Regions from separate parts of the Candidatus Alistipes pullistercoris genome, predicted to be linked through region 2. Evidence: riboswitches for the same ligand, from Rfam matches in the RefSeq annotation. Region 2 holds a riboswitch; each other region holds the start of a gene.
What was found. Region 2 has a riboswitch for cobalamin ahead of PGR91_RS09500 (TonB-dependent receptor). Riboswitches for the same ligand answer to the same signal wherever they lie in the genome.
Positions count from the first base shown of each region.

Region 1: linked by a shared signal. The riboswitch ahead of PGR91_RS08140 (cysteine-rich CWC family protein) and the one ahead of PGR91_RS09500 (TonB-dependent receptor) in region 2 are both predicted to bind cobalamin.
Region 3: linked by a shared signal. The riboswitch ahead of PGR91_RS11525 (ribonucleoside triphosphate reductase) and the one ahead of PGR91_RS09500 (TonB-dependent receptor) in region 2 are both predicted to bind cobalamin.
Region 4: linked by a shared signal. The riboswitch ahead of PGR91_RS12785 (threonine/serine ThrE exporter family protein) and the one ahead of PGR91_RS09500 (TonB-dependent receptor) in region 2 are both predicted to bind cobalamin.

Region 1 is NZ_JAQDED010000004.1:279,483-287,359, forward strand. Features, by position in the region: gene PGR91_RS08120 (carbonic anhydrase family protein) at 1-121, opposite strand, end outside; gene PGR91_RS08125 (acyl-CoA carboxylase subunit beta) at 136-1,668, opposite strand; gene PGR91_RS08130 (acetyl-CoA carboxylase biotin carboxyl carrier protein subunit) at 1,661-2,188, opposite strand; gene accC (acetyl-CoA carboxylase biotin carboxylase subunit) at 2,199-3,737, opposite strand; gene PGR91_RS08140 (cysteine-rich CWC family protein) at 3,734-3,967, opposite strand; cobalamin riboswitch at 4,067-4,275, opposite strand; gene PGR91_RS08145 (O-antigen ligase family protein) at 4,857-6,611, opposite strand; gene PGR91_RS08150 (hypothetical protein) at 6,701-7,465, opposite strand; gene PGR91_RS08155 (hypothetical protein) at 7,462-7,877, opposite strand, start outside.
Region 2 is NZ_JAQDED010000006.1:8,915-16,791, reverse strand. Features, by position in the region: gene PGR91_RS09515 (ABC transporter ATP-binding protein) at 1-824, shown strand, start outside; gene cobO (cob(I)yrinic acid a,c-diamide adenosyltransferase) at 902-1,420, opposite strand; gene PGR91_RS09505 (DUF5074 domain-containing protein) at 1,532-2,701, opposite strand; gene PGR91_RS09500 (TonB-dependent receptor) at 2,698-4,704, opposite strand; cobalamin riboswitch at 4,850-5,064, opposite strand; gene PGR91_RS09495 (acyltransferase family protein) at 5,269-6,324, shown strand; tRNA gene PGR91_RS09490 (tRNA-Ser) at 6,406-6,494, shown strand; gene PGR91_RS09485 (RteC domain-containing protein) at 7,253-7,858, shown strand.
Region 3 is NZ_JAQDED010000009.1:82,582-90,458, forward strand. Features, by position in the region: gene PGR91_RS11515 (diaminopimelate dehydrogenase) at 1-775, shown strand, start outside; gene def (peptide deformylase) at 803-1,360, shown strand; cobalamin riboswitch at 1,538-1,745, shown strand; gene PGR91_RS11525 (ribonucleoside triphosphate reductase) at 1,860-3,992, shown strand; gene PGR91_RS11530 (anaerobic ribonucleoside-triphosphate reductase activating protein) at 3,994-4,626, shown strand; gene PGR91_RS11535 (DUF4251 domain-containing protein) at 4,709-5,260, opposite strand; gene PGR91_RS11540 (hypothetical protein) at 5,525-5,842, shown strand; gene PGR91_RS11545 (ABC1 kinase family protein) at 5,839-7,473, shown strand; gene PGR91_RS11550 (fibronectin type III domain-containing protein) at 7,714-7,877, shown strand, end outside.
Region 4 is NZ_JAQDED010000012.1:41,012-48,888, reverse strand. Features, by position in the region: gene lepA (translation elongation factor 4) at 1-1,695, shown strand, start outside; tRNA gene PGR91_RS12800 (tRNA-Gly) at 1,864-1,936, shown strand; gene PGR91_RS12795 (ABC transporter permease) at 2,063-4,441, opposite strand; partial or broken gene PGR91_RS13620 (hypothetical protein) at 4,690-4,971, shown strand; cobalamin riboswitch at 5,485-5,685, shown strand; gene PGR91_RS12785 (threonine/serine ThrE exporter family protein) at 5,829-7,226, shown strand; gene PGR91_RS12780 (methylated-DNA--[protein]-cysteine S-methyltransferase) at 7,255-7,788, opposite strand; gene PGR91_RS12775 (MFS transporter) at 7,796-7,877, opposite strand, start outside.

The DNA.
Region 1 (7,877 bases), on a different contig from region 2:
CGCGGTCCGCGGGGGACGAAACATGTCCGTGCGCGGGTTCACTCCGGTCTTCGAACGGACAGGAGTCTCCGTTACGTGTTTCCGAAAGTATTCTGTCGGGGTGGTCTGTTTTCCCGTTCATTCGGCTTTTGGCAACTACAATGGCATGTTGCCGTGCTTTTTATGCGGATTGGTTCTCAGTTTGCTCTGGGTCATTTCCAGGGCCTGGATCAGTTTGAAACGGGTCTGGCGGGGAAGGATGATTTCGTCTATATATCCTTTCTCGGCAGCCTGATACGGATTGGCGAAATTCGCGGCATATTCTTCGAGCTCTTTCGCTTTCCGGTCGTCGTCCGCGTTGCGGTAGAGAATGTTGATCGCTCCCTGCGCACCCATGACGGCAATTTCGGCCATCGGGTAGGCGAGGTTCACGTCCGAACCGGTCTGTTTGCTCGACATGACGATGTAGGCTCCGCCATAAGCTTTGCGAAGAATGAGCGTGATTTTCGGCACGGTGGCTTCGATGTAGGCGTAAACGATTTTCGCTCCGTGGCGGATGATGCCGTTGTGTTCCTGCGTACAGCCGGGAAGGAACCCGGGGACGTCTTCCAGCGTGATGATCGGGATATTGAAACAGTCGCAAAAACGGATGAACCGGGCCGCCTTGTCCGATGCGTCGATATCGAGCACCCCGGCCAGAAATGCCGGCTGGTTGGCTACGATTCCCGCCGTACGCCCGCCCATGCGGACGAAGCCGATCACCACGTTCTTGGCGAAATGCGGCATGATTTCGTAGAAATAGTTGTCGTCGGCCACCGATTCGATCAGTTCTTTCACGTCGTAAGGTACGTTGGGGTCGGAAGGGATCAGATCCGTCAGGCGTTCGTCTTCCCGACGGACATCGTCCACGGTCGGTCGTGCCGGCGCGTCTTCGAGGTTATTGGACGGCAGGAAACTCAGTAACTCGCGGATGCCCATCAGCACTTCTTCTTCTGAGTTACCCAGGAAGTGCGCTACGCCGCTTTTGCTGTTGTGTGTGTAAGCGCCCCCGAGTTCTTCCTTGGAAACTTCTTCATGGGTGACGGCTTTCACTACGTCGGGGCCCGTGACGAACATGTGGCTTTTTTCGTTCACCATGAAAATAAAGTCGGTCAGCGCCGGCGAGTAACATGCGCCTCCGGCGCAAGGGCCCAGGATCGCTGAGATCTGAGGGATGACGCCCGATGCAATCGTATTCTGGAAAAAAATGTTGGCATAACCGGTCAGGCTGTCGACGCCCTCCTGAATGCGCGCGCCCCCGGAATCGTTCAGCGCGATGATCGGTGCCCCGTTCTTGAGGGCCATCGTCTGCACTTTTACGATCTTGCCGGCGTTGGTGAGGCTCAGCGATCCACCGAAGACCGTGAAGTCGTAGGCGTAGACGTACACCGGACGCCCGTCGACCTTGCCGTATCCGGAGACGATCCCGTCGCCCGGAATTTTCTCCTGCTGCATGTGGTAGTTCGTGCAGCGGTGCGTGACGAATTTATCGAATTCCACGAAGGTGCCCTTGTCGAGCAGCGTCTCAATGCGTTCGCGGGCGGTCATTCGGCCGGCCTGATGTTGTTTTTCGATTTTTCGGGTTCCGCCGCCGAGTTCAGCGGCTTTGTCTTTCGCGAGGAAATCTTTTAGGATTTTATCGTTATTCATTGTTTTGGTCGTTGGTTAAAATATCGAGTTTTATCAGCGGTTGGCCCGTAGCGACCGGATCACCTTCGCAGACCAGCACTTCGCGGACGGTGCAATCGCCGACTACCTTCAGGTTGCTTTGCATTTTCATCGCTTCGAATACGATCAGGGTATCTCCGTCGGTTACCCGGTCGCCCGCGGCGACGTTTATTTTTACGATCTTGCCTGGCATTGCCGCCGTGATCGTATCGTCCTGGCGCCCGTTGTCTTTGCGGCGCGAACGGAGATATTTCTCCTGGGCGTCGACGATCCCGACATCGTACGAATTGAATCCCCGGTTCACTTTGTATCGCTTGCCGTTGTCGGAACGGACGATCTCCATGTTGTACGACTGTCCATTGAAGATGACGGAACAAACCCCGTTGTCGGCAATCACGATATCAACGTCGTACATCTGCCCGTCTACAGCGATGCGTACCTGATTCCCTTCTTTTTCGACGAGTTGCACTTCGGCGACCCGTTCTCCGATATGTATTTCCATACGTTTCGTTTTAAATTCCCATTACGCCTTTGCGTTTGCCGAATTCGCGCCAACGGTTCAGCGTGCCGGTGTCCGCCGCCGCGGGTGAACTTCCTCCGCCTTCCTGTTGCATGACCAAATAGTCGATCTGTGCGGCGATCAGCACCAGGTCTTCGACCAGTCTGTCATCCGCTCCGGCCGGGAAAGGTTCCCGTAAGTAGCGGTGTATGATCTTTTCGTTTTTTTCGAGAAACGCCGTGTCGTAGCCGCCCCGGACGAAGTCGGGCGTATGCATGATGGCGTTCAGGTAAGAGATGTTGGTTTTGATGCCTGTAACTTTGTATTCGTCCAGTGCCGCGCGCATACGCTGGACGGCGTATTCGCGCGTAGTCGCCCGGACGATCAGTTTGGAGATCATCGGATCGTAGTAGACAGGAATTTCGTAACCCTCGTAAATGTAACTGTCGATGCGGATTCCGAGCCCGTTGGGTTCGGTAACCTGTTTGACGAGTCCCGGCGAAGGCATGAAGCCGTTGTCCGCATCCTCGGCGCAAATCCTGCACTCGATGGAGTGCCCCCGCTGGACGATGTCCGTTTGTCGCAGGTGCAGCGGGCGGCCCGAGGCGATGTAGATTTGTTCTTTGACCAGGTTGAGGCCCAGCACTTCTTCAGTTACGGGATGTTCGACCTGGAGTCGGGTGTTCATTTCGAGGAAATAGAAGTTGCGGTTTTTGTCCACGAGAAATTCGATCGTTCCCGCCCCGACGTAACCGACTGCCCGGGCCGCCGCCGCCGCGGTCTTTCCCATTTCCTGTCGCAGTTCGTCGGTCAGGAACGGCGACGGACTCTCTTCCACGATTTTCTGGTGGCGGCGCTGTACCGAACACTCCCGGTCGTACAGATGGACGATATTCCCGTGCGCGTCCCCCAGTATCTGGAATTCGATGTGGTGCGGTTCCTCGATGTATTTTTCGATGTAGACTGTTTCGTCCCCGAACGACGACAGAGCTTCCGATTTAGCGGCGGCGTACGCCTCGCCGATTTCGCTTTCCGACCGGATCAGGCGCATACCCTTGCCGCCGCCGCCGGAAGCCGCTTTCAGAATGACCGGCAAGCCGATTTCTCGGCAGATCCGTTCCGCTTCAGTGGCCGATTCGAGTTGGCGCTGGATGCCGGGCACCACGGGCACGCCGGCTTCCGTCATCGACCGGCGGGCCGAGATCTTGTCGCCCATCCGTTCGATCGTCTCCGCACGCGGGCCGATGAACGTGATTCCCGCCACTTCGCATTTTCGTGCGAATCCGGCGTTTTCCGATAGGAAACCGTATCCCGGATGGACGGCGTCCGCACCGCATTTCAGAGCTGTTTCGATGATTTTATCGACGTCGAGGTAACTTTCTTTCGACGGAGCCGGGCCGATGGGATACGCTTCGTCGGCCAGCATGACGTGTTTCGACATGCGGTCGGCTTCGGAGAAAAGAGCTACCGAACGGATTCCCATTTCGCGACAGGAACGGATGATTCTGACGGCGATTTCTCCTCGGTTGGCTATAACGATTTTTTCGATCATTCGCTATATGATTTAGGTTTTACAATAGGAGCATACCGGGGATTGATCCCTGTCGAGTAGAAGGTCTCCCTGAGTATGCGAAGGCAGTCGTTGCATAGGCAATCGTCGTAATTATCCGCTATGAACCGACGCTGGGCGTCATCCAGAGCCACGCCCGCGCAGAGGCAATCCATAACAGCATCGAGGGAACATGCAAAACGTGTTCCGCAACGAGGACAAACTTTTTCCATCGTTATCACACACCGCAAACGGTCTGCATTCAGCAGAACGATCCGGATTAAAAAAAATGATTAAACTTTCCACGTTTTAACATCCAACCCTCGGGACGGTAAAACATCACCTGAACCGGCAGGTCTTCTGACTGACTCCCGTCCTGATGCCTTCCCGACGTTATCGTTTGCCGCCAGTGGCCATTCAGATCGTTTCAGGACGTTGTTCGGAGTTTCACAGCAGCGGGACTGTCCGGGATTCGCACCCGGTTCCCTTTTATCGCCTTTCTCTGAGTGCAAAAAGGCGAACCGATTCGCCGTCAAAGTTAAAACATTTATTTCATTACTTCCAACTGTTTCGTTGTAATTTCGTTCTTTTTATTTTGTAAATATTTTGTATTTAGTTGTTTGTGTGTTGCAGTCAACTACGGATGTCGCTGGGTAAAGACGATGAAAGAACGATTTTCCGGTTTGGGCGAGAGAGCCGTCCTGATTATAACTTACATTTCCTGAGAGAGAGCCTTTCGGCATTTTTCATCGATTCCGGCCGGCACGAATCCGCGCGTGAAACGTAAAATGCTTTTTCCCTGCGGATCGTATCCGGTTTGCCGGGCGGTCGTTTTCCGGAATTACTACCAGATCTGTTTCTCGTCCCGGTCGACCGTAAATATTCGATTTCCTTGTCCGGGCTGAGATACAGTAAGAGAAAGAGGGCCTTGTTCGGTATGTCGTGGAAAGTCAGTTTGATATCCCGGGCCTTTTGCCTGCCCAGCGAAATCCATCCATTCTTGTCTTTCCTGTAGAACAGCTCGTCGGTATCTCCGATTCTGATGTTGTTGTCATTCCGGCCTACTCCGGAGCCATTCGAGACTGCGCGCGCGGGGCTACAAGAAGGAAACAGCAATTAGCATTAGTCGCCGACTCGTTCCCGCATTTTTATTTTTATTGCGGAGACGAGTCCCGACGGTATTTTCACGGGTTTGTCTGCGATCTCCGCCGCCAGAGCCTGCGCCCTGTCCGGCCGGTTCGTGCTGTCGTATACGTTCACCAGTTCGTACAGCGGCATGAATCGTCCGGGGCACATTCGCGACGCCAGCAGGTAACAGGCTTCCGCCCGGCGGAAATCGCGCCGCTTTTTGTGGGCATCGGCTTTCAACATCTGCACGTCGTAGTCGTTCAGCATTTTTTCGCAGGCCGTCGCCGCTTCGAGGCTTTTGTCCGCTTCGCCCGCATCATTCAATTCCGCTGCGTAATTGTAGAGGAAATAAGCGTTTTTATCCAAAAACGGGTACAGTCGCTCGTATTCCGGCAGCGGCGGGCGATCGGACGATGCGGTTTTCTGCACGCGGTGCCATCGGTTTTCGTAATACATTTCTTTCGCTGCAAATCCCAGCAGCGCGGCGGACGACAGCGCGGCGAGGATTCCGGAAGCCCGCCGCGCGCGGAACCGTTCGCAACTTCGGCGCGACTGGGCCGTCAGGCCGCCTGCCGCGAGTGCGACGATCGACCCGGTGAACGGATACGAGAGCAGGTATGAAAAACAGCAAAGCGCCGCCGCGGCCGACAGTGCCGTCGCGAGCGTGTGCGATTCGTCGTTCGGGTTTTTCCGATAAGCCCGGATCAGGCTTGCGATCCACAGCGCCGTCAGCAGCAGGGCGACGGCTCCGAATTCTGCGGTCAACAGCAGAAACTCGTTGAACGGGTGTTTTACGTTGTCGGCCAGCGGAGCGAATCCGCTTTCGGGATTCCGTTCGAAATAACGCGCCTGCCGGAGCATGTACCCGGCTTCGAAACACCGGTATCCGTGTCCGGTCAGCGGTTTTTCGCGGATCATCTCCCAGGTGCATCGGCCGATGAGCAGCCGTCCGTCGGCCGACTCTTTTTTTATGAAATACAATCCAGCCGCGACGGAAACGGCCGTTGCTGCCAGTACGATTTTCTTCCAGGCCGTCGTGCGTCTAAGGAAGTCGCTGCGCCGCCTTACGGCGTACAGAAGACCGGTCGCTGCGACGGCCAGTATTCCGGTGCGGGAACCGGACAAGACGATCGCCCCGACGACGATTGCACAGACGACGCCGACCGCATACCGCATCCGGCGTCGGCCGGATAAGGCGAAATACAGGATGAAAGGGACGCTCAGCGCCAGCATCGAGGCGTAACCCGCCGGGTTATCGAAATTTCCGACTACCCGGAACGTTTTTCCGGCCGGCAGCAGCCCTGCGTACTGCGCGATGCCGTACAGGGCCAGGAGCAGTGCGGATGCCGCAACCGCTGCCGACAGCGGTTCGAACGACCGGTTCCGGACTACGCGGCCGGCCAGACAGTAGATCGGCAGGAACGCGGTGCACCGCATCAGGAAAGCTTCCGCGAATTGCCCGGCGGCGGCCCTGGACAGGCAGTACAGCACGAGCGCCGCCAGCAGGCAGTCCGGCAGCCCGATCCGGAACGTTTTCCCGGTTTCCGGGCGCCCCGCTCCGGTAAGAAAGAACGATAGGCCGCAGACGGATACGGCGGTATAAAGCCAGTACCATTTCGATTTCCACCCGGCATCCGTAAACAGATCGACGTAGCAAAATCCCATCCCGATCACGATGATAAAGGACAGGGTGAAGACTCCGTATTTTCGCGTCTTCGCCGGGTATTCTGAAATGCCGTGGCCGTTCATCCGGATTGCCGGTTAGATATTAATTTAAGTGTAAAACAAGCGGAGCGATTCGGCGACCGCTCCGCTCGTCCGGGTTTTTGACAAGCGCATTAATTCTCTAACGATCCGATATACTTCGATTCGTCGAATCGGCCCGCTTCCGCGTCTTCGATGATTCGTTTGCACAGATCGGACAGTTCGCGTGCTTTTTCTTCGGTTTTGAAAGGGATCGATAGCGTCCATATTTCCTGATCGACGATACAGCGGAACACCGTCGTCTCGCCGTCTCCCATCAACAAGTCCGGTTCCAATTCTTTCGCTTTGAAATCGTCGATGAATGAAACAAACTTTGCGTGTAACTTTTCAGCAAGTCGATTGCTTATGGGGATAGAAGAAGATTTGACCTTGTAAAGCTTTAATCGTTCCTCCTCTTGCAACGGCCACATCGCGTTATTATGGTCCGTTGTCAGGTTTACAATATTTTGGGGTAAAGACGATATCAGTGTAAGCGGAATGCCTACCGTAGGATATTTTTTTTCAGCTTCTTCTGCCGCCTCTTTCCAATTTGCTATGCGTTTTATCTCGAGCAAAAATGTATCCGACGAATCCCGTACGGTACGAAAACCATAAGCACCCTCAAAAGAAGGACAAACGTAAAATTCGACGTTGCCGTTGGTGTTTCCGAAAAGAAGTTTTTCGACCACGCCTTTACTTCGAACATTGTCCCGCCCTTCTATTTTCTCTTTTCCGGTAGAATCTTTTTTGATCGTTGAAACAATGTATTTGTTTTCCACTCTTTTTAGAAATTCCGTATTTTGAGCGATGCCATACGATGTTATAAGACATGAAAGAAACGCAAAATAAACTTTTTTCATTTGGTAAACATTTTAATCGTGCCGTCATGATAAATACCCTGTTGTAAGCCTGGATAGTCTTTTGAGTAATTCAAATCTCCACTGGAAGGGGTGTGCCCACTTAGTTGTGTGTGTGCTATATAACGAATCCGATTTTTCTCAATCAAATTACCATTAGCGTCTAATGCTTGGGGATAGTAATATTTGGGGTTATCTTCTACAGTATACGGTATAGATATATGAAAGGAAGAAGACGTATTAGCGTCATCCTGATAGGTAGCGATGCGACCATCTTGATATACAATAATAACTATTTCTCTATAATCACTACTTGACATCTGTGCCGAAAGATAATCCGTAAGATCCTCCATATTGGCGAATTCCTCGCTCGTTCCTCCTTTGGTCAAAGGACGGTTTATGTTTATACCCATTT
Region 2 (7,877 bases):
ACCAGGGGATTGCGGCCGGGGAGCGCGTGCTGGCGCTGCTCGATGAGAAAAGCAAGATCACCAATGCGCCCGATGCAGTCCGGATGACCGGACTGCACGACGAAATCGAGTTCCGCGACGTGCGTTTTTCCTACGATAATAAGGAGGTAATTTGCGGCGTTAACTTCAAAATACGGAAAGGGGAGACCGTTGCGCTGGTCGGTCCGTCCGGCGGAGGCAAATCGACGCTTTCGGATCTGATCCCGCGCTTTTACGACATACAGGGCGGCGCGATCCTGATCGACGGGGTGGATATTCGTCAGTACGACATCGAAAGTTTGCGGGAGTATATGGGCGTCGTGTCGCAGGAGACCATCCTGTTCAACGATACGATCGCCAACAACCTGCGGCTCGGCAAGCAGGACGCCACCGACGAAGAGATCCGCCAGGCGGCCGTCGTGGCCAATGCGCATAATTTCATCATGGAGACCGAGCACGGCTATCAGACCAACATCGGCGACCGGGGCATGAAGCTTTCCGGCGGCCAGCGCCAGCGGTTGAGCATCGCGCGGGCCGTGTTGAAAAATCCGGAAATACTGATTCTCGACGAAGCGACCTCGGCATTGGATACCGAGTCCGAAAAACTGGTGCAGGAGGCTTTGAACGCCTTACTGAAAGGGCGCACTTCGCTGGTGATCGCCCACCGTCTGAGCACGATCCACAACGCCGACCGGATCATCGTGATCGAAAAGGGCCGGATCGCCGAACAGGGGACTCACCAACAACTGATGGAACGGCACGGCATCTATGCCCGGCTGATCGAGATGCAGCAGGTCGAGGAGTAAAATTCCCGCGCGGCTTCGCTTACGGGTTGCCGCGTTGTTTTCAATTTGAAAATCGTTTTTCCGTGCGTGCGGAGTCGCTATTTGTCGATCCCGTCGCGCGAGCGTACGCCCTGCCGGTAATAGTGTTTTATTTCGCGCATTTCGGTTACCAGGTCGGCCCGGTCGATCAGTTCCTGCGGGGCGTAACGGCCCGTGATGACGATCTCGGCGGACGGATGGCGGCGGTCCAACGCTTCGAGCACTTCCCGGACGGTCAGCAATCCGTAGTGCAGGGCGATGGTCAGTTCGTCGAGTATCACTACGTCGTAGTCGCCGCCGGCCATCAGCGCGGCGCATTTGTCCAGTCCTTCGCGGGCCATCCGGATATCGGTCTGTTCCGGCTCCTCGCGAATAAAACAGCCGCGACCCAGTTGCTCGATCCGGAGTTTGTCGAACATTTCTGCTATTTTCGTTTCGTGATAGGCCATGCTTTTGACGAACTGTCCGACGTAGACGCTTTTTCCGGCGCAGAGCGCCCGTACCGCGAGCCCGAAAGCGGCCGTCGTTTTTCCTTTCCCGTCCCCGGTGTACACATGGATGTATCCTTTGTTGCCCATGATCGTCGTGTTTTTACAAAAATACGGTTTATTGCGGGAAAAGCGGCGGACGGTACGGAAAAAAGCCCCGGAACGGAGGTTCCGGAGCTTGTCGTTTTGCGGCGGGAGCCGTTATTTCAGCGGTTGCAGCTTTTTATGCGTGAATGCGATGTGCCCCGGAATGTCGCCCGTGGTGGCCGACCATTTGGTACGTCCGTCGGAGCCGTAGCAATAGATCTTTCCGGGCGTTATATAGTCTTTCGCATCGGTGACGAAAAAGTCTCCGTTGTCCGGGTTGACCGCGATTTCATAGGCTGCGGTATAATTTTTATCCGTTCCGTCCTTGATGAAATTCTGCCCGGCGTCTTTTTTCGTCCGGGTGTCTATGAAGGTGAACGAATAGGCGCTTTTTCCGGTGGTCATGTCCCAGGTGGCGCTGTACAGTAGCAGCGAGTCGCCGCGCAGGGCCATGTTGGCGTTCGGCACTTCGAGCGTGTCGGTCACTTTGTCCGTTTTCGTGTCGATCACGAAAGTCCGCGACGGGATGTCGTAGTAGTTCCCCGGGGTCGACACCCAGAGGTTGCCCGAACGGTCGAGCCTCATCTTCTGTATGTTGATCGCTACGTTGATTTTGTAAATCTCCTTGAATGTGCTCAGGTCGATCACCGAAACCGTGCTGTCGTAGACCGGAGCCCGGTATCCGCCGGAGTTGGCAACGTAAAGTTTGTTGCCGGAGACGACGATGTCTTCGGGCTGATAGCCGACCACGCAGGTATCGACTTTCCCGAGTTGCGCCGTGTCGACCCGGGCCACGTAACCCTTCCGGGCGTTCGGATCGAAATTAAGCGGGCCCGCGTAGGAGCTGATGTAGACGTACTGATCTTTGAATGCGAGTCGGCGGCCGCTCGGAACGGAGATCTGCCCCACGTGCTTGGCCGTGTTGACATCCATTACTTCGACCAGTCCCGAACCGCCGATCACGGCATACAGTTTTTCGCCGTAAACCTGCAGGTCGTTGCCCAGGTCGCCCAATTCCTTGACTACGCCCGGGTTCCGCTCGGGGTAGATGTTTTTTGTGTAGACGCCCGTTTCGTAGTCGAAATAGTCGAGCGAGGCCTTGTTGCTGCCTTGATTGCCTTCGTTCAGCAGGAAGAATCCTTTCACCGTACCGGCGGTCTCTCCCTCTCCGCCGCCCGAACCGGACGAAGGGGTGCCCGTTTCTTCTTTCCGGCAGGAGTTGAGGCTGCAGACGGCTGCGCTGAGCAGCAAAAGCAGCAGTGATTTTGTCAAATGTTTTTTCATAACGTAAAGTTTATTTTGATTTTAAAATTCGTGCCCGGCATCGGGTAACATTGTACGACTTCGTATTGCTGGTTGAAGATGTTGTTCACTTCGGCGGTGATGCGCAGCGCCGTTTTTTTGAACGGGATGTATTTCGAGAGCGCCATATCGTGCGTATACCACGGCCGCGCGTAGTTTTCGGGGATGTTCGCGACGGATTCGTAGCGTTCTCCGGTGTAAAGGAAGCTGTAATTCAGATCCCATCCCCGGTAGCCGAGATTCAGTACGGCGGAACCGCTGTGCCACGGGATATAGGGGATTTGGCCGCCGTACCATTCGCTCGTCCGGTCGGTGACGTCCTGGGCTTTCTGGTAAGTGTAATTCAGCCGGGCGTTGAAGGTTACCGGACCGAACAGCCAGTTGGTCTGCACGGTCGTTTCGATCCCTCGTATTTCCACGCGACCGAGGTTGATCATCGTCCACTGGAACTGGTTGCTGGTGGGCATGGCGACGATCTTGTCGTCCACTTCGTTGTAGTAGGCGTCCGCCTGGAAGTCGATCCGCCGCAGGACGCCGTCGAAATTTTTCGCATAGGTGACGCCGATGTTGTATTGGGTGGTGTATTCCGGGTTCAGGTATTTGTTGCCGATGAACGTGTAGTACAGGTCGTTCAGCGTAGGCATCCGGAAAATCCGTTTGTAGAATGCGCGGAAACTCAGCTCCGGCCGACTCCACGGTTTGTACCAGACTACGAAGGTGGGCGTGAATTCGCTTTTGTCGCCGGCGCTTCCCCCGACGGCTTTCGTCCGGTCGTGGACATAAGTGTGCAGCAGGCTTGCCTGCACTTTGACCCGGGAAAATTCGAACGAGGTCGCCGCGGCCGTCAGTACCGAATAGCGCTGCGGATAGACGAAATCGACCAAGTCGGCGTCCAGCGTGTTCCATTGGAAATCGGCGGCGAGGTTGGCTTTCCACCATTTGAAAAACGTAAATTCGTTGGCTGCCGAGAAATACGTCTCCTGCTGGTAGTAGTGGTTGTTGACATACATCGTGCTCTCGTCGAGGCGCGGATCGGACAGGTAGTGCAGGTAATCGTAGGCGTACTTGCCGTTCAGCAACAGACTGTAAAACGGACTGAAGGTTTTCCGGAAAGAACCCTGTACGAAAAAGTTGTCGTCCCACTGCCGGTCTTCGTGCCGGAACCGTCCGGGTTCCTGTCGCACCGAAGCGCCCGGGTAGCCCCGTTCCGAGTTGTAAAAGTAGACTTTCGCTTTCCATTCGCCGTTGCGTACCAGGCCGAAAAGGCCGCCTTCGGCCCGTAGGGCGCGCACGTCGCCGTTGCGGCGCACTTCAGTCGTGTCGTATCCGTTTTTTTTCGTGTAGCTGAACTTGTAGCGGCCCGTGGTGTACAGGTATTCGACGTTGAACGAACTGCTGAGCCGGTCGTTGAACCGGTGTTCCCACAGGATCGACGGGTTGGCCGTGCCGAAAGAGCCGGTTTTCATCGACACGCCGAAATGGTTGTTTTTTCCGTCTCGGTCGAAACGGGGCGTTCGCGTCTGCATGTAAATCGAACCGGCCGATGCGAAATCTTTAGCCGGCTGGAATACCGCGCTTTTCTGCCCGTTGTACAGCGAAATGGATTCCATGTTGTCCAGCGAAAAGCGTCCCAGGTCGATCTGCCCGTTCTGTGCGTTGCCGAGTTGGATGCCGTCGAAGAAAACGCCGACGTGCTGGGTGCCCATGCTACGGATATTGATGGTTTTGAGTCCTCCGATTCCGCCGTAATCCTTGATCTGCACCCCGGAAAAATAGCGTACCGCATCGGCGACCGACAGGGCGTTGAGTCGCTGCAGTTCTTTGCCGGAGAGTTCCTGGGCGGGGATAATCCGGGACGGTTGGTTCTGTCCGTATACGGTCACCTCGTCGATGCTGTAATGGCGTAGGCTGTCCGGATACGCTTTGCGTGTCAGGCTGTCGGAGCCGTTCTGCGAATAAAGCGCCGCCGGTGTCAGGCAACACATAAACAGGAAGAGATAAATGGGAGGAATACGTTCCATGCCGCTCGTTGATCGTTAAAAAATCCAATTCGGTTTTACAGCGGGCGGCATCGTGCGCAAATAGGTCAGCCGGAAATTCCGTCGATTTTCGTCTGTTCACCGCAGACTGTAAAATCCGTAAAGCAAAGGTAGGTCTTCTGACTCGTTTCCGTTTCGGCGCCTTCCCGACTCGATGTCAGTGGCCAAGAGTGTCGAAACATTTTATTCCTTTCGGAACTGAAACTTACAGCAGCGGGGACTGTTGCCGATTCGCACGGCATTCCCTTTTAATTCCCTGATCGCGGTCGAAAGCGCGATGCGGAAACCTTTGCACGGCAAAGATAGTTTTTTTTCGGGACGATGCGGCCTAATAATGAAAATAATGTGCGTTCCGGTGGGCATACTGCCTGGGTTGTTTTTCAGAAAAATACGTCCGCGATGGAAAATATATCCCGGAAAGTGTTACCTTTGGACCGGACCTACAGGAAAGAGAGTGACCGGGTTCGAAACGTGGTGTACAGACCTTTTACAATATAACCTATGCAAAATATGTTTAGTTTCAATTTGATAAAGAATACCGTTTCCTCTACGGTTGTCGTATCGCCCGTTCCCCAGAGAAATAACAGCATTGATATAGCAAGAGGCATTTGTATGTTTCTCGTGATGCTCTATCACTCGGAATGTTATTTTCCTACGAGCATACATATCCAACCATTTTTTGCACCGTTTTTTCTAACAACTTTTTTCTTTATAACAGGAAGATATATCGTCAAAGAGACTGCGCCGCTCTCTTTTCTTCGGAAATTAAAACGAATATTTGCCACTCTGGTTTGGCCTTATTTGATATTTACAACCCTTATTTGGCTACCGAAAGCATTTGCCCACGGAAATGACGTGACAATAAAAAGCATGTTATATGATGTTCTGGGAGGAACAGCGTCTTGGTTTGTTGCAGCCCTTATTGTCTGCGAAATTCTTTTCTACATTTTTTACAAACTCTTTCGAAATGAATACATCCTGTTGATTTGCGGGCTCAGTCTCTTAATTTTGGGCACTTATCTGAAACGTGTGGATCCTGCACCTTCTTTCTGGTATTATAAAGAAGCTTTCGTCAATCTGATATTTGTTTGTTTGGGATATATTTGGAGCCTGCACTACAACGTGATTCAGAAAACTTTGTCGGGTAAATACAGCCTGTTGGCCTTTACTTCGCTTTATATAGCCTTGTTTGCAATTTTTCGATACACGCCCGTTTCAGAATACGATGGAATTATGATCGATAGTTTTAAATCGTTGGTTTTGTCAGGGAGCGGGATTGTGTTTATCTTAAAATTGTCGGAATTTATCCGCAATCAACCTGTTCTTGAATATATCGGTCGGAACTCAATATTGTATTATTTTCTAAATGGAGGCGTGATTTTGATTCTGTCAAAAATACTGAATAAAATAAACATTCCTCATTATTACGTGATCGATTTCTTAATTGCGGTTATTGCAACTGCTGTCATTACCGTGCTTGTTTGGATTATTAATCGATATCTCCCGTTTTTCAAGCGGTTTCCCTGGGAGAACAATCGGTCGCTCCACTTTGCAAAGAAAGGATAAGTGGAAATATTATTAATATAAAAGATTTAGTCCAAAAATTTTCGATAATCAGAATTGTTGATTAACTTTGCACCCGCAATAGGAGAGTTGCCGGAGTGGTCGATCGGGGCAGACTCGAAATCTGTTGAACCGCTTATGTGGTTCCTGGGGTTCGAATCCCTAACTCTCCGCAAACAAGGCTGATTGTCAGCGAATTACAAGGATAGCACCCAGATTTACACCCTAAAATGTAAGTTTGGGTGTTTTCTTTTTTCTCCGTTAAGGACACAAATGAGGGGTCATAGGGCCGTCTCTGCGATTGCGTATGCGAAAATACTATTATACCCCCTGCGGCTTGCAGCCGCAGGGGGTACAACGGAAACGGATGCCCGGCCGCTCCGCTCTCTTGTTATTCTCGAACGGGGCGGACGTCGAAACTCTCGCCGCGCAAGCGTGTATCACTCAACGGCGAAGCACGATCTTTATTCCAGGCCAAGGAATACGGTACTATACGGATGGCCACGTAATATATTACGACGGATATACATACGGTTACTGGACGGGACAAGCGACTGCGACCCATTCTGGGCGTCAGTTCATGATAAGCAAAAATGGAATCAGCCCGAGCCCTTCAAGTGGGAAAAGCTGGGGCTTCTCCGTCCGGCCCGTGAAAGAATAGCCGCTCTGCGGCAGGGCTATCCGTTTTCGTTGTACCCCCTGCGGCTGCAAGCCGCAGGGGGTATAATAGTATTTTCGCATACGCAATCGCAGGGATGACCCTATGACCCTTGCGGGGTGGAAACGGCTCGTCATACGAAAATCAATCCAATAACTTATAAATTATCAATCCGATACGATCCATTCCACAGGAAAGGGGGTTGTTCTTATGTGAAGCGTGCGCAACACGTAATTAGTCACGGAGTACAACAACCCGAAAAACAGAAACTGAATGGATTTCCTCATACTTACAAAAAACGAATTTTTCCGTCTGATCAATGACGGAGCCGACGCCCGCACCATAACGCCGTCGGTATATAACGAGTTCATCAAAGAGGTTTGCACCGTATGCTGCGCTCCGCCATCCCAGCGGCATCACCTTATCTTCACGCTCGCCTATATCGAAAAGGAACTGGGCTGTCTGCACGAGATTCACAAGGCGGAATCTTCCCATACAATTCCTATCCGCAAAGCCCTGACGTTCGTGCGTCGGATGTTTCGATACCTCCAAACCCAGACGCCTCCGCTGTCGGCGCAAAAATCCGATATTCCGGACACGCCTTTCCGCTGGACGGGTAGTCTCGTCGAGTTGGTGGAGATCATCTATGCGTTCGACGAGATCGGCTGTATCAACGACGGAGAGAACGACATCAAGGAGCTGGCTGCGTTTTTCGGTCAGATATTCGGGCTGGAAATAAAGGACAGCCATTGCTATAACGCCTATACGGACATCAAACGCTGCAAGAGCGAGAGCCGCACCTATTTCCTCGACAAGCTGCGTGAGCGGCTGAACCTGCGCATGCAGCGCGATGAGGAGAAAGAACGGGCGAGGCGGTAACCTTACCGATAAACGGGAG
Region 3 (7,877 bases), on a different contig from region 2:
GCCCGAAGAACTGAAAAACTATACGGTAGCCACCGAAATCGAATCGCTCGGCAAAGTCGACGTGGCGATCCTCTGCACACCGAGCCGCAGCGTACAGAGCTTCGCGCTGAAATTGCTCGAGAAAGGGATCAACACGGTGGACAGTTTCGACATCCATACGCAGGTCGCCGAACAGCACGCGACGCTCGGCAAGGCGGCCGCGCAGCACGGCGCCGTTTCGATCATGTCGGCCGGCTGGGACCCGGGCAGCGACTCGGTGGTGCGCGCTCTGCTCGAAGCCTGCGCCCCGAAAGGGATTACTTACACGAACTTCGGCCCCGGCATGAGCATGGGTCACACCGTAGCCGTCAAGGCGATCGACGGGGTTAAAGCCGCGTTGTCGATGACGATTCCGACCGGGACGGGCATTCACCGGAGGATGGTTTACATCGAGCTGAAAGAGGGCTACGATTTCGACAAGGTGGCCGACGCGATCAAAAAAGACGCCTATTTCGTACACGACGAGACGCACGTGATGCGGGTGCAGAGCGTGGACGCGCTGCTGGACATGGGACATGGCGTCAACCTGACGCGCAAGGGCGTTTCGGGCAAAACGCAGAACCAACTGTTCGAATTCAATATGAAGATCAACAATCCGGCGCTTACGGCCCAGATACTGGTCTCCTCGGCGCGGGCTTCTATGTTGCAGAAACCGGGATGCTACACGCTGATCGAAATCCCGATGATCGACCTGCTTCCCGGAGACCGGACGGAACTGATCCGGCATCTGGTATAACAGGATTAAAAACAGCAAACGAACGATATGTTACTTCCGATTTATATTTACGGTTCGGCGGTTTTGCGCAAAGAATCCGAAGACATCGCCAAAGATTATCCGGAACTGGACAAATTTCTCGAAAACCTGTGGGAAACCATGTACGAAGCCGACGGAGTCGGACTGGCCGCCCCGCAGGTGGGCCGCAACATCCGGATCTTCGTGGTCGACGCTTCGGTGAACGCCGACAAGGATCCGAGCCTGGCCGGTTTTAAAAAAGCCTTTATCAACGCGCACATCTACGAACGCTCCGGCGACGCCGTTCCGTTCGACGAAGGATGTTTGAGCCTGCCGGGAATCAACGAACGGGTCGAAAGGCCGTCGCGGATCAGGATCCGCTACGCGGACGAAAATTTCGTCGAGCACGACGAGGAGTTCGAAGGTTTCGCGGCGCGGGTCATCCAGCACGAGTACGACCACCTGGACGGCAAACTGTTCATCGACCACGTGTCGCCGCTGCGCCGAACTCTGCTGAAAAGCAAACTGGCCGCGATGACCAAAGGGAAATACAAAGCGCACTATCCCTGCAAACTGGTGAAAAAATAGTTTCCGCCCGTTTCCGGGATCTCTTTCAGGGCCGTTCGCCGTTTCGGGCGAGCGGCCTTTTTGCATACCGTCTTTCCTCGTCGCTTTCGGCGATGACAGCCAACCGTTTAATCGAATAGGTTTATAAGTTGTTGATAAGTATTCCGCCGAAAATGTTTTCCGTCGAAACGATTCGCTATGTTTGTGAAAACATTCGGTTCTCGATGCCGGGCGTCTCGCCCGGCAGGAGATCAAAAGGGAATCCCGTGAAAGTCGGGAACTATCCCCGTAGCTGTAAGTTCCTGCCAAAGGCCGCGCAAACCCGAATGCCACTGTCGGTTTACCCGATGGGAAGGCGCGCGACCCGGAACAAGTCAGAAGACCTGCCGGATGAATTGCATTGTAGCTTTCGGGTGAAGAGCGATCGAATGTCGGGGCCCTCCGTACGCGGCCCGATATCTTTTATCCTCCCGGAGTTACCATTTTATCTTATTGTTTAACTGTTTAAAATTCAAACAAGATGAATGGACAGACTCATTTACGGCAAATCGTAAAACGGACGGGCGAGATCGCCCCGTTCAGTCCGGAGAAAATCGAACAGGCGATCTTCAAGGCCATGCGGGCCTCCGGTGTGCCGAACCGCAAAGAAGCCCGCCGGCTGTGCAGCGAAGTGGTGGCCTCGCTCGAAAAAAACAGCGCCGAACAGACGCCGCACGTCGAACAGGTGCAGGACGCCGTCGAACAGGCGCTGTACCGTCGCGGCGATTTCGCGCTGCTGAAAAACTACATGCTCTACCGTCGGCAGCACGAACAGCTCCGCGAATCGAAAGAGCTGTTTTCGAACCTCGACGTGATGGACGACTACCTGTCGCAGGACGACTGGCGGGTCAAGGAAAGCGCCAATTCGGCCTACTCGCTGCAAGGCCTCAACCAGCACATTTCGACGATGATTACTTCGCAGTACTGGCTCGGCCGGCTCTATTCCGAAGAGGTCGCCGACGCGCACAAAAGCGGAGCTATGCACATCCACGACTTGGGCTTCCTGAGCGTCTACTGCGTCGGCTGGGATCTGAAAGACCTATTGACGACCGGGTTCAAAGGAGTCGAAGGCAAAGCGCAGAGCGCGCCGGCCCGGCACCTGCGGACAGCGCTCGGACAGATCGTCAACTTCTTCTACACGATGCAGGGCGAAGCGGCCGGCGCGCAGGCCTTCTCGAATTTCGACACCTTCCTCGCGCCCTACGTCCGCTACGACGGGCTCGACTACGCGCAGGTCAAACAGTGCTTGCAGGAATTCCTGTTCAACCTGAACGTTCCGACGCGGGTCGGTTTCCAGACTCCGTTCACGAACATCACGATGGATCTGACCGTCCCCGACTTCCTGAAAAACGAGCCGGTGGTTTGCGGCGGCGAAGTAAAAGAGGAGACCTACGGCGATTTTCAGCCCGAAATGACGCTGCTCAACAAGGCCTTCGCCGAGGTGATGTACGAAGGGGACGCGGCGGGCAGCCTGTTCTCGTTCCCGATCCCGACCTACAACATCACGCCCGATTTCGATTGGGAAAATCCCGATTACGACGGCATCTGGCAGATGACCGCCAAGTACGGCATCCCCTACTTCTCGAACTTCGTCAACTCGGACATGAAACCCGACGACGTGCGCAGCATGTGCTGCCGGCTGCGGCTCGACAAACGGGAACTAATCAAGCGCGGCGGCGGACTGTTCGCGTCGAACCCGCTGACCGGGTCGGTCGGCGTCGTGACGATCAACCTGCCGCGACTCGGCTACGAATCGGGGTCCGAGAAGTCGTTTTTCGAACGGCTGCGCCACCTGATGGAGCTGGCCCGCGAAAGCCTCGAAACCAAACGCAAGGTCATCGAGCGCTACACCGAAAAGGGACTCTATCCCTATTCGAAATTCTACCTGCGCCACATCCACGACCGTTTCGGCTGCTATTGGAAAAACCACTTCTCGACGATCGGCATCAACGGGATGAACGAATGCTGTCTGAACTTCCTCGGCGTCGGAATCGCCACCGAAGAGGGCGCGGCATTCGCCCAAAAAACGATGCGCTTCATGCGGGACGCGCTGGCCGTATTCCAGGAGGAAACCGGCAATATCTACAACCTCGAAGCCACTCCGGCCGAAAGCACCGCCTACCGGTTCGCGATGCTCGATACCAAGCGTTATCCGGATATCATCACGGCGAACCAAGCCGACCGACTACTGAAAGGCGCCAAGCCTTACTACACCAATTCGACCCACCTGCCGGTAAACTTTACCGACGACCTGTACGAAGCGCTCGAAATGCAGGATCCGCTACAAGCGTTGTACACCGGGGGAACGGTGTTCCACGTCTTCACCGGCGAAAGCGCCGTATCGCCCGCAGCCGCCCGAGACATGGTGCGCCGCGTGACCGGCCGGTTCCGGCTGCCCTACATCACGCTGTCGCCGTCGTTCAGCATCTGTCCTTCGCACGGCTACCTGTCCGGCGAACATTTCATCTGTCCCAAATGCGGCGGCAAGGCGGAAGTATACAGCCGTATCGTCGGATACATGCGCCCGGTAAGCCAGTGGAACGACGGGAAACGGGAGGAGTTCGCCGACCGCAAGCTGTTCGACCACCGGATCGTCCACGAAACAGCGATCTGACATGCGAATCGGAGGTTTTGTCAAACAGAGTCTGATCGATTGGGAGGGAGTACTTTCGGCCGTCGTATTCACCAAAGGATGCAATTTCCGGTGCGACTACTGCCACAACCCGTCGCTGGTGCTCCCCTCGCTGACCGATCACCTACCCGATCTGTCCGAAACGGTCATTCTCGACTACCTGCGGCGGCGCAGGGAGTGGATCGAAGGAGTCGTCGTAACCGGCGGCGAGCCGACCCTGCACCCCGGACTGACCGGCTTTCTGGAAAGAGTCAAAGGACTCGGATACCGGATCAAGCTCGATACCAACGGGACGAATACGGAACTATTGTCCGCCCTGATCGACATGGGACTGGTCGACTGCGTGGCCATGGATATCAAAACGATCCCCGACCGCGAACACTACGCGAAAATCTATCCGGCCGTCACCGACCGCCAGATGGACAACGTGCAACGGTCGATCGACCTGCTGCGCGACAGCGGGATCGACTACCGGTTCCGCACGACGCTGATTCCGGGCGTCCACGACGACGCCGTCCGGGAAGAACTTTCGGCCCGATTCGCCGGCGACCCGCTCGTTTTCCAGCAATTCCGCCATACGAGCGGCATCCTGTCGGACTACCCGCCGGAACGGTAACATTCCGCACCATGCACGCCGCCCCGCGCCAATCAGGATTTCTGACTGGCGCGGGGCGGCGGATTTTCCGGAAACGCCTTTATTAGTGAAAACGTCCCTTAAAGACCCTCGAATCGACAGCGGGAAGCACCCTTCCTTCCATCGTAATCCGGTTGCTGCTGTAATTCGGATCGACGGTCACGCTGGCGCGGTCGGTGCCCGGAATCAGCATGATATCGACCCGCGCGGAGATCCCGATCCCCTGAACGTTCATCCCGTAGTAGAGATATCCTTTTTTGTCCGTCCGGACGGTAACGTCCGACACGTTTCCGCGCACCGTAATGCCGCCCACGCCGTTCGGCCCGGCCAGCACCGTATTGAAGGCTATCTGCACGAACGCCTCGTCGCCGTCGCGGGAAACGAAATTCGTATTCGAACTGACGCTGGCCGTACGCCCCCGTTTGAAAATAAGCCGGTCGGCTTCGACTACGAAAGCGCCGCTTTCCAAAGCCTGCACCGCACCAAGGTGCAACACGCTGTCCATCGCGGCCCGGCGCGCTTTCTCGACCTGTCGGGCCGCTTTGCGGGAATTCGTCTGCGCGGACAATCCGCCGCCCAGCAACGTCAACAAAACGATCAAAACAATCTTTTTCATAACACGCATTATTATTTCGGTATGCCTCTGTTAAAAAAACGCCGCGCGATCCGATCTCCGTATACGGACCGTATAAAATCTACGCAATCTGCATCTTATCCAGCAATTGTCATGCCGGGGCGGTTCCCGTTGCGCCCGGCGGAGGAGATTCGCCCCGCGAAGTGCGGCCGGCGGTCTTCGTTATGACAAATTTACGGCGGAATTGGCAAACATCTTGCATTTTCCGGCAAATTATACGTAATATTGCACTGTGATTACGATACGATGAAAGCACTGTACAGCAACATCATGCGACTGATCCTCACGATCGGACTGTCGGAAAGGGATCTTTTCGTCGACAAAGTTTCGAAAATCATTTCGGAAAAGATGGACGCCGACCCGCAGCGCAGCGAGCACATCGCGGAGAGCCTGCTGCGGATGGCCGAATCGCTGAAGGACGAACTGCTGCTGCGGCAGTTGTTCGCGCAGACCCGCGACGCGGAACCGCCCGCGGCGGACAACCGCGAGCTGATCGAGAAGATGGATCGACTGAACCGCACGCTCGAAGAACTAAACAGGACGCTCAACAATAAAACGTTATGAAAATCGTCAGCATCTACATATCGTTCCTGCAGATGAACCGGGCTTTCCAGATCATGGGAATCCTGATCAAGCATTCGTTCGGGGAGTTGTTCGCGCACACCCGTTTCGGAAAACGGCGCCGCAAAGTCCACAAAATCGTCCACACGACTCCGGAACGGATCCGGATGACCATCGAAGATCTCGGCCCCACGTTCGTCAAATTCGGGCAGATCCTGGCCGACCGCCCGGATATGGTTTCGGAGAAATTCCGGATCGAACTCAAAAAACTGCAGTCCCGCGCCGTCCCGTTCGACAGCGAATACGCCATCGCGCTGATCGAAAAAGAGCTGAACGCTCCGCTCGAACAGGTTTTCAGCGAATTCGACCGGCTGCCGCTGGCCGCCGCCTCGATCGGGCAGGTCTATCAGGGACGCCTGTTGTCCGGCGACGAGGTGGTCGTCAAAATCCAACGTCCCTTCGTCGAGAACAAGATCAAACTGGACATTTACCTGCTGAAATACCTGTCCAAACGCTTCGCGAAGCAGTACCCGGAACTGGCCGCGATGAACATCACCGGCCTGATCGACGAATTTTCGGCCACGATCCTCAAAGAATTGGACTACACGATCGAAGCGTCGAATATCAACCGCTTCCGGATCATGTTCAAGGACAACCCGTCGGTGCACATTCCCGTCGTCCATACGCAGCACTGCACGAAAAAGCTGCTCGTGATGGAGAAGATCCACGGCATTCCGCCCGACGACCTCGGGGCGTTGCAGGCGGCGGGACTCGACCTGTCGCAAATCGCCCGCAACGGCGCCGACGCCCTGCTCACGATGATCCTGAAGCACGGATTCTTCCACGCCGACCCGCATCCGGGCAATATCTTCGTGATGGAAGGCAACGTCATCGGCTTCATCGACTTCGGGATGGTCGGGGCGCTCACGCCCCGCGACCTCGACTTCTTGGCCGATTTCGCCATCGGCTTCGTCTCGCGCAACAGCGACACGATTTCGCATGCGCTGGTCACGCTGTGCGGTAAGAAATTCTTCGAACACCGCGAAGAACTGAAATTCGAAATCCACCAAATGATGATGCAATATACCGGCATCCCGATAGAAACGATCAACTTCGCCGGAGCGATCCAGAACTGCGTCGACATCATCGTCAAGTACAAATTGCAAATTCCGTCGGGCATCTTTATGCTGATCAAGGCGTTGGCCACGCTCGAAAAATTCGCCACGTCGCTCGATCCGTCGCTGGCGCTGGCGCCGGTCATCGTCCCCTACGCCAAAGAAGTCGTCAAGGGAAAATATTCGCCGCGCCGCATCGCCTCCGAAATCTACGACACGCTGAACAATTACGTCAGTTTCATCCGGGATTTCCCGAACGACGTCAGCGAAATCCTCTACAAACTGAAAGAAGGCAAAATCAAACACGACGTCATCCTCGACGACAACACACTGTTTATCAAAACCATCCGAATGGTCAGCCGCCGAATCGCCTACGTCATCATGCTGATCGGACTCTTCATCGGATCGATCGTCCTGATCGTGTTCGACCGCGACAACGGTTACGGACACTTCATCCTGATCGCCACCTCGATCCTGATCCTGCTGCAAATGCTTAAATGGCTGTTTTCGATACGGTAACCCCTCTCCTACTTTACGACAATCCGTTCCGCGCCGCCACAGTCTTCGCCGCACCGGGCAAGCCCGCAGGAAGAATCCTGCCCCGAATCGTACGAAATTCGACTCCGGATAAGGCGAAATTCGGAAATTTATTCTACATTTGTTTACAACTTAACCGTTGGAGCTGTTCCTGTGGAATGGTCCGACCCCGACAAACCACAACGCAATTTTATTTGATTTTTAAACTAAATTTTTCCATCTATGAAAAAATTTTTCAAAGTCAGTACTTTGCTACTGTTATTGCCGGCGTTGATGTTTATGTCGTGCAAGAAAGACAATGCCGACGCGTCGTATCCGACGCCGGCGCCGACCAATGCGGTCGTACAGGCGGGCGACGGTAGCGTCACGCTGAGCTGGACCGCGCC
Region 4 (7,877 bases), on a different contig from region 2:
ACCGCTCGCGAGTTACAGGCGCAGGTGCTTGACGATATGGAACTGGAGCGGGAGAAGGGGATCACCATCAAGAGCCATGCGATCCAGATGGAGTATGCCTATCGGGGCGAGAAGTACGTGCTGAACCTGATCGATACTCCGGGGCACGTCGATTTCTCGTACGAGGTATCGCGTGCGATCGCATCGTGCGAGGGGGCGTTGCTGGTGGTCGATGCTACGCAGGGGATTCAGGCTCAGACCATTTCGAACCTGTATCTTGCGCTGGAGCACGATCTGGAGATTATTCCGGTGCTGAATAAGATCGACATGGACGCTGCGATGGTCGACGAGGTGAAGGACCAGATCGTCGACCTGCTCGGGTGCGATCCCGACAGCATTCTGGCCGCTTCGGGCAAGACCGGACAGGGCGTCGAAGAGGTGCTCGGAGCCATTATCGAGCGTATTCCGGCTCCGCAAGGCGATCCGCAGGCTCCGCTGCAGGCGCTGATTTTCGACTCGGTGTTCAATCCGTTTCGAGGCATCATCGCCTATTATCGGATTTTCAACGGCTCGCTGCGCAAGGGCGAGCGTGTCAAGCTGTTCAATACCGGCAGCGAATATTCGGCCGACGAAGTGGGCGTACTGAAACTCAAGATGGCTCCGCGCGACATGATGAGTACCGGCGACGTGGGATATATTATTTCCGGGATCAAAACCTCTGCCGACGTCAAGGTCGGCGATACGATCACTGCGATTGCCAATCCGTGCAAGGAAGCCATCGCCGGGTTCGAGGATGTGAAACCGATGGTTTTTGCGGGACTCTACCCGGTCGAGACCGACCAGTACGAAGACCTGCGCGCTTCGCTCGAAAAACTGAACTTGAACGACGCCTCGCTGACTTACGAGCCCGAATCGTCGCTGGCCCTCGGGTTCGGTTTCCGCTGCGGTTTCCTGGGGTTGCTGCATATGGAGATTATTCAGGAGCGTCTGTATCGCGAGTTCAATATGGACGTCATCACGACCGTGCCGAACGTGTCGTACAAGGTGCATACCAGTAAGGGCGAAGTGATCGACGTGCACAATCCGTCGGGGCTGCCCGAACCTACGCTGATCAGTTCGATCGAAGAGCCCTATATTCTCGCTCAGATCATTACGAAAGCCGAGTTTCTCGGCAGCGTTATCAAACTCTGTATCGACAAGCGGGGAACGTTGCTCAACCAGGTTTTCATCACGCAGGATCGTGTCGAGGTCAATTTCGACATGCCGCTGGCCGAAATCGTGTTCGATTTTTACGATAAGTTGAAAAGCATTTCGCGCGGTTACGCATCGTTCGATTATCACCAGACCGGTTACAAACCGAGCAAGCTGGCCAAACTCGACATTCTGCTGAACGGCGAGCCGGTCGACGCGCTGTCGTCGCTGACCTACGTCGATCATGCTTACGATTTCGGCCGCAGGATGTGCGAGAAGCTCAAAGAGTTGATTCCGCGTCAACAGTTCGATATCGCTATACAGGCTGCCATTGGCGCTAAGATCATCGCCCGCGAGACGGTCAAAGCGGTTCGCAAGGATGTGACGGCCAAGTGTTACGGCGGCGATATCAGCCGCAAGCGCAAACTGCTCGAAAAGCAGAAAAAGGGGAAGAAGCGGATGCGCCAAGTCGGTAACGTAGAAGTTCCGCAGGAAGCGTTCCTCGCCGTGCTGAAAATGGATTGACGTTTCGCTCCGGGGAAAGCGGTTTCTTCCGGGCTGTCCGTACCGGCGCCGACGGTTCGTAAACGGGGATGCCGACAGCCGGGTTGCCGTTTTTTGAGAAAATGCGTTGTTTTTGTCTGAAAATACTTGCTAAAACGGATAAAAAAACGGATATTTGCAACGCTCAATGCGGAAATAGCTCAGTTGGTAGAGCATCAGCTTCCCAAGCTGAGGGTCGCGAGTTCGAGTCTCGTTTTCCGCTCTTAAAGCCTTGATAAAGAGGCTGCAAAAGACAGAAAAATCCTTATGTATCAATGATATGTAAGGATTTTTTCTTTTTAGGCCCCTGAAAGGAAAAGCAGGAAAAGACCGGGGTACGTAATCTGGTTTATTCCGATTTCAGGTTGTTGACCGGATTCTCGTTGGCTACTTTCCAGGTGCGGTAAACCACGCAGGCGGTGACGATGATGCAAACGCTCAGGCCGCCCGCGATAAAAAACAAAGGGTTCTGCGGAACTTTCTCGGCAAATTGCCGTTGCCAGTATTCCGAAACGAAGTAGGAAATGCCGCAACCCAGCAGGGCTGCCGGGAGGGTTATCCTCAGAATGTCCCCGAGGAAAATCCGGAGAATGGTTCGTACCGATGCGCCGTTTATCTTGCGGATGGCTATTTCCTTGCGGCGGCGGTTGATCTCATCATTCGTATAACCGATTAGGCCGATCAGCGAGATGATTACCGTAATCAGACCTCCGATCGTAACATAGATCCAAAGCATACGCGAACTCTCGTACAGTCCGGCTATTCTCGAGGAGTAAAGCGTCAGCTCCAGTTCCGCATCCGGCATCAATTCTTGCAATCTGGAATCCGCTTTTTCTACGGCTTGCGCCGTCATCCTGCGAAACTTCACGAGCAGGTATCTCGACGGAATGCGCCGATCCTGGCGGCCGTAGAGCATGACGGAGGGCCGATCGTCCAGGTTGCCGGCCAACGATCCGATGCGGTAATTCTCGTATACGCCGCAGATCGTAAAGTCTCTCTGCTCGTGCCCCGTGATCGAGATCCGCTTGCCGACCGCACCGTCGGGCCAATCCGCGAAATCCTTCATCCGATCGACGAAAGAGCGGCTTACCATAATTTCATTGGAATGGGATACTTCTTCCGTAAACGAACGTCCTTCGACGACCGGAATTTCCATCAGGGCCAGAAATCCGTCGCCGACGCGGAAATGATCGGCGATCTCGAAACAGGTCTGGTCCGTGCCGGGTAACATCGCCGCGCCGCCCGGCATTTGGCCGAACGGCAGTCTTATGCAGGAAGACACTTGTTCCACTTCCGGAAGTTTTTCGATTTCGTCGGTCAACATCGTTCGAGCCGTCGAATCCAGATCGGTGACCGCGCAGTAAGCCAGGCGATCGTACGAGTATCCCGGATCGCTGTTCAGCATATGCCGGTGTTGTTCGCCGATTACGATCAGCAGCGAAACCAGCAGCGCCGAGGCCGTAAATTCCATGAACAGCAATCCCTGCTTCCAATGCCGCTGGTTTTCCTTGAAATTGCGGAAGGCGGACGCTACCGGAATGCGGGCGAACAGCATGCCGGGGACGAACCCGGTTACGAAAAATACAATGGCGCAAATGCCCGACAGGATGAAAGCTCCTTTGGAGAAGAACAAGGCGGCAAGCGAAACGTTCAGCAATCCTTCGACGGTGTCCCGGCACGCGAGGATCAGCAGGACGGCCAGAGTGAGCGAAAGAATCATATGTACCAGCGTTTCCGACATCGTCATACGGTGGATGTCGGTCCCGGATGCGCCGTACGATTTAGTCAGGGCGATTTCTTTGCTACGGTTCACGATCGCCGAGATCGCAATCAGGATATAATTCATCACGGCCGTGAACAGCAGCGCGAAAGCGAGGATCGCCAGCATGACGGTCATGTTCCGGATATTGGCTTCGCCGGTATGCACTTCCCTTATAGGTTTCAGGAAAAATGCCAATCGGTCGACGCCGGCATTTTGCAGGGCTTGGGGGACGATGTGTTTTTGTTGCATCCGGTCGATGGCCGGACGCAGGGTTTCGGGCGTGACGCCGGGGGACAGAAGCACATAGGTTAGGTAGTGGCGGCCGAACCAGGCCAGGAAGCCTCCGTCGTCCGCTTCCTCCAATGTGACCAGTACGTCGTAGCGCAAGTGCGAGTTTTCCGGCGGATCTTCGAATACGCCTCCGATGGTCAGCGTCATCTCCGGTTTGTTGTCGGAAGCGATGACCGTGCCTTCTGCCCGGTCGATTCCTCCGAGCTTTTCGGCGAACGAGCGCGAAATCATCGCATAGCCGGGCCGGGCCAATACCTTTTTCGGATCGCCCGACAGTACCGGACGCGGCAGCACGTCGAACAGGCAACTGTCGGCCATCAGGATGCCGCCGATCGAGTAGCGCCGCTTATCGGACGTTATGAATTTGTTCCTGTCTCCGCCGATATGGGTCAGCCGGGTTGCGGCTTCGATGCCCGGTACTTCCTCTTTCATGGTCGGAGCGACGATTGCCGAAACGGATTCGCTGACCTTCGACTCGTTTTCGTTGCTCGTGTAGCCCGTCAAACGATAGATCCTATCCGCATTCGGATAAAACGAGTCGTAGGATTGTTCGAAATAGATCTTGGCAATCAGTACCAGACCGATGGCCAATCCGATACTCAGCGAGACGATTTTTGTTACGTTATGCCGTCCCCTTTTGAAGAGCGAGCGTATGGCGATGTTCAGATCCCTCATATTGGTCGTCGGTTTTTATTTTTCCGCTTTGGATCCGGCGGAGTGCTTTTTCAATCGATACAGCAATGTTCGAAAATAATGCCGCGATGTGCTAATGTTTGTAATACAGGATTTTATGTTGTGTGGTTCGATCCGGGTGTGTAAAATTAATGGACACTGTTGAATGAATCCTTTACAGATGAGGGCAAAAGAGTGTTAAGAACCTGCTCGGAAGTCGGATGGATTGAAAATGAACGGATGGAAAAACGTGGAGCCTGGAAAGACGCAAGAAACTGGCCGGACTGCCCTCGAAATACGGCGTCGCGGTACAGGAAGACAATCCGTACGGCGAGCTAAGATTCGAAGGAGCGTCTTTGCCGTCGGTAAAGTCTTTCGACACGACCGGCAACGTCCCGTGCACGGGACGTTTTTCTAAAATTTTCTGCCCCGGATTCCGGATCGGCTGGATCGCCGGAGACAAGAACGTTATCCGCAAGTACGTCCTGGTTGGTCAAACAGGGAACCGACCTGCAATACGATGGCCCAGATGACCATCGTCCGGTATCTACAACGGTACGACATCGACCGGCATATCGGAAAGATAGTCGAAGTGTACAAAAGGCGCAGGGACGTTGCGGTCGGATCCATCGAACGTTACTTCCCCGCGAACATAAGATTCATTCGGCCCGAAGGCGGACTATTTATCTGGATCGAACTTCCGACAGGGATTTCGGCGCGCGAAATTTTAAACAAATGCCTCGAAAAAAAATAGCTTTCGTTCCGGGCAGCTCTTTTTTCCGAACGAGCATAAAGAGAATATCCTCAGGATCAATTATTCCAATATACCCGGAGACCGGATCGAGAAAGGACTTAAAATCTTCGGGGAGGTCGTCAAAGAATATATCGGCAAATCCGAATGACCTTTTCCGGCGACCGTCCCGGCGCGCAAACCTCGAAAAACGCTCTTCCCGAAGGGAGTTTTTTATTTGCCTTTCTCGCCCGAAAAAGTTCGCAGGTTGCCCTAAAATATCGCGGCGGATCTATTTTAATTAATTTTAAAAACTTATCTTTGCCTCGGAATCGGTTCCGGGGGCGCTTTTCTGTCGTCCGGATTAAAAGGGAATCGGGTGAAAATCCCGGACAGTCCCGCTGCTGTGAAGCTCCGTTTACGCTTTGATCATACGATACCACTGGTTTCGAAAGGGGCCGGGAAGGTTTCAAAGCGGGAGTCAGTCAGAAGACCTGCCGTTCGTAAAAGGCTGTTTTTGCTCGTGGGTTTAGAAAAATAGCGAAAAAAATTATCCTCGTTTTGAGAAATATACGGATGAGAAAGTATGTCAGCGTCGTAGTGGAACTTTTGAACACCGGCACGGCAATGCCGGTTTGTCGGATGTAAAGAGAGGCGGTTATGGAAAAGACATCACAGTATTCGGAAAAACTTTTGCACCGGAAGCTCGACCTGCTGCTGCGTACGGGCAAGCTATTGATGGAAAGCGCGGCGGACACGAGCCGCATCATGCGCAACATGAAACGCACGGCGGCCTACCTGGGACTGCCCGACGAACACCTGCATATTTACATCAACTACAACATGCTGATGGTAAACCTGGGCGACGAAGAACATTCGTTTTCCAAATTCCAGAGTTGCGAAAAACACGGCATCAACATGACTGCTATTTCCGCCGTCAGCAAACTCTCCTGGAGAGCCATCCGCGAGGACTATTCGCTGGAAAAATACGAGGAGGAGCTGGAAAAAATCCGTACCCGCAAACGTAACTACACCCCCTGGCAGGTAGCCGTCGGCGCGGGATTCGCCTGCGGCGGGTTCTGCATCCAGTTCGGTTGCGACTGGCCGGCCTTCTTCTACGCTTCGGTGGCCGCTATCCTGGGGTTCCGCTTGCGTGCGGTGCTCAATGATCTGGGTTCCAATCACTTTATGAATATTGCCGTCGCCGCCTTCGTCTCAACGTTGCTGGCATGGGTTTCCACGTTTATATCGACGCTCGCACTGCCCGGACCGCTCCATGCCGTTCTCCATTCCGATACGCCGTGGCATCCGCTGATGGCCTGCGCTCTTTTCATCGTCCCCGGCGTCCCGCTGATTAATTTTGTAAGCGACATGCTGGATAACTACGTGCAGGTGGGTATCACACGGGCCGTCAATACATTGCTCATCGTGGTCGCCATGTCGTTCGGCATCGCGCTGGCCATCCACGTCTGCGGGATCGACAACTTCGTGAAGGATCTGAGCATGACGCCGCATCACACCTATTTCGAATTCGCCGTAGCGGCCGCCATATCGGCCGTAGGATTTTCGATGATCTTCAATATCCCGCGCCGGTTGCTCTGGGTGGTGGCCGTAGGAGGCGTCATCGCCGTTTGCTCCCGCAACTTTGTCAATCTTGGCCCGAGCAACCACAATATCGGACTGGACATGGGTCCAGTAATCGGTTCTTTGGTCGGCTCGGCCCTTATCAGCATCATCGTAACGCGGGCGGTGCATTGGTTCCACACCCCTCACCATTGCCTATCGATTCCCAGCGTCATCCCGATGATCCCGGGCGTGCTGATGTATCGGGCGCTGTTTGCTTTCATCGATATGCGCGGCGTGGTGGGCGAAGTCACCGTAGCGATGAACAATGCCATCCAGGCCTCGCTTATGATCCTTTGCATCGCTATCGGCGTGGCCATCCCGAACATTTTTGCACGCCGCTGGATCACTCCCAAACGTCAAAAACAGTTGAAACTGCTCATCGAGCGGCGCAGGCTGCACGGTAAGTTCGTCAACCTGACGGACATCGGCTAAACGAGAAGACGCGACAGCGGCCGGCCGCCTACAATGCGGTCCCTTTTTTCGGAACGAACAATCCCGACATTTCCGCCCGTTCGAGATTCAGAAGCCGCACTTTCCGCGTAATGCCGCCCGCATAACCCGTCAGGCTTCCGTTGCTCCCGACGACGCGGTGGCAGGGCACGACGATGCTGACGGGATTGTGCCCCACGGCGCCGCCTACGGCCTGCGCCGATACGTTCCGTACTCCCTGTCGCCGGGCGATCTCCCGCGCGATCTCCCCGTAAGTGACGGTTTCCCCGTACGGGATTTGCCGCAGCACGTCCCAGACGGCGAGCCGAAACGGCGAACCTTGTAGGTGCACCGGCGGCGTAAAACCGGGGATGCCGCCGCCGAAATAACAGTCCAACCATTCCCTGACCTGCCCGAATACCGGCAGCATTTTCTCTTCGTGCCGGGCCGACAGCGTGTCGGCAAAGTATTTCTGCCCGTCGAACCACAGCCCTGTCAGGCCTTCGTCGTCGGCTGCGATCGTGATCCCGCCGAGGGGCGACCGGTATTTAAAAGTGTACTGCATCGCTGATTTATTTATTGGTTTTCTTCGATTCGATATTAGGCAGAAAGCCCGTTATTACACCCAGCAAAGGCAACAACGTACTGATCTGA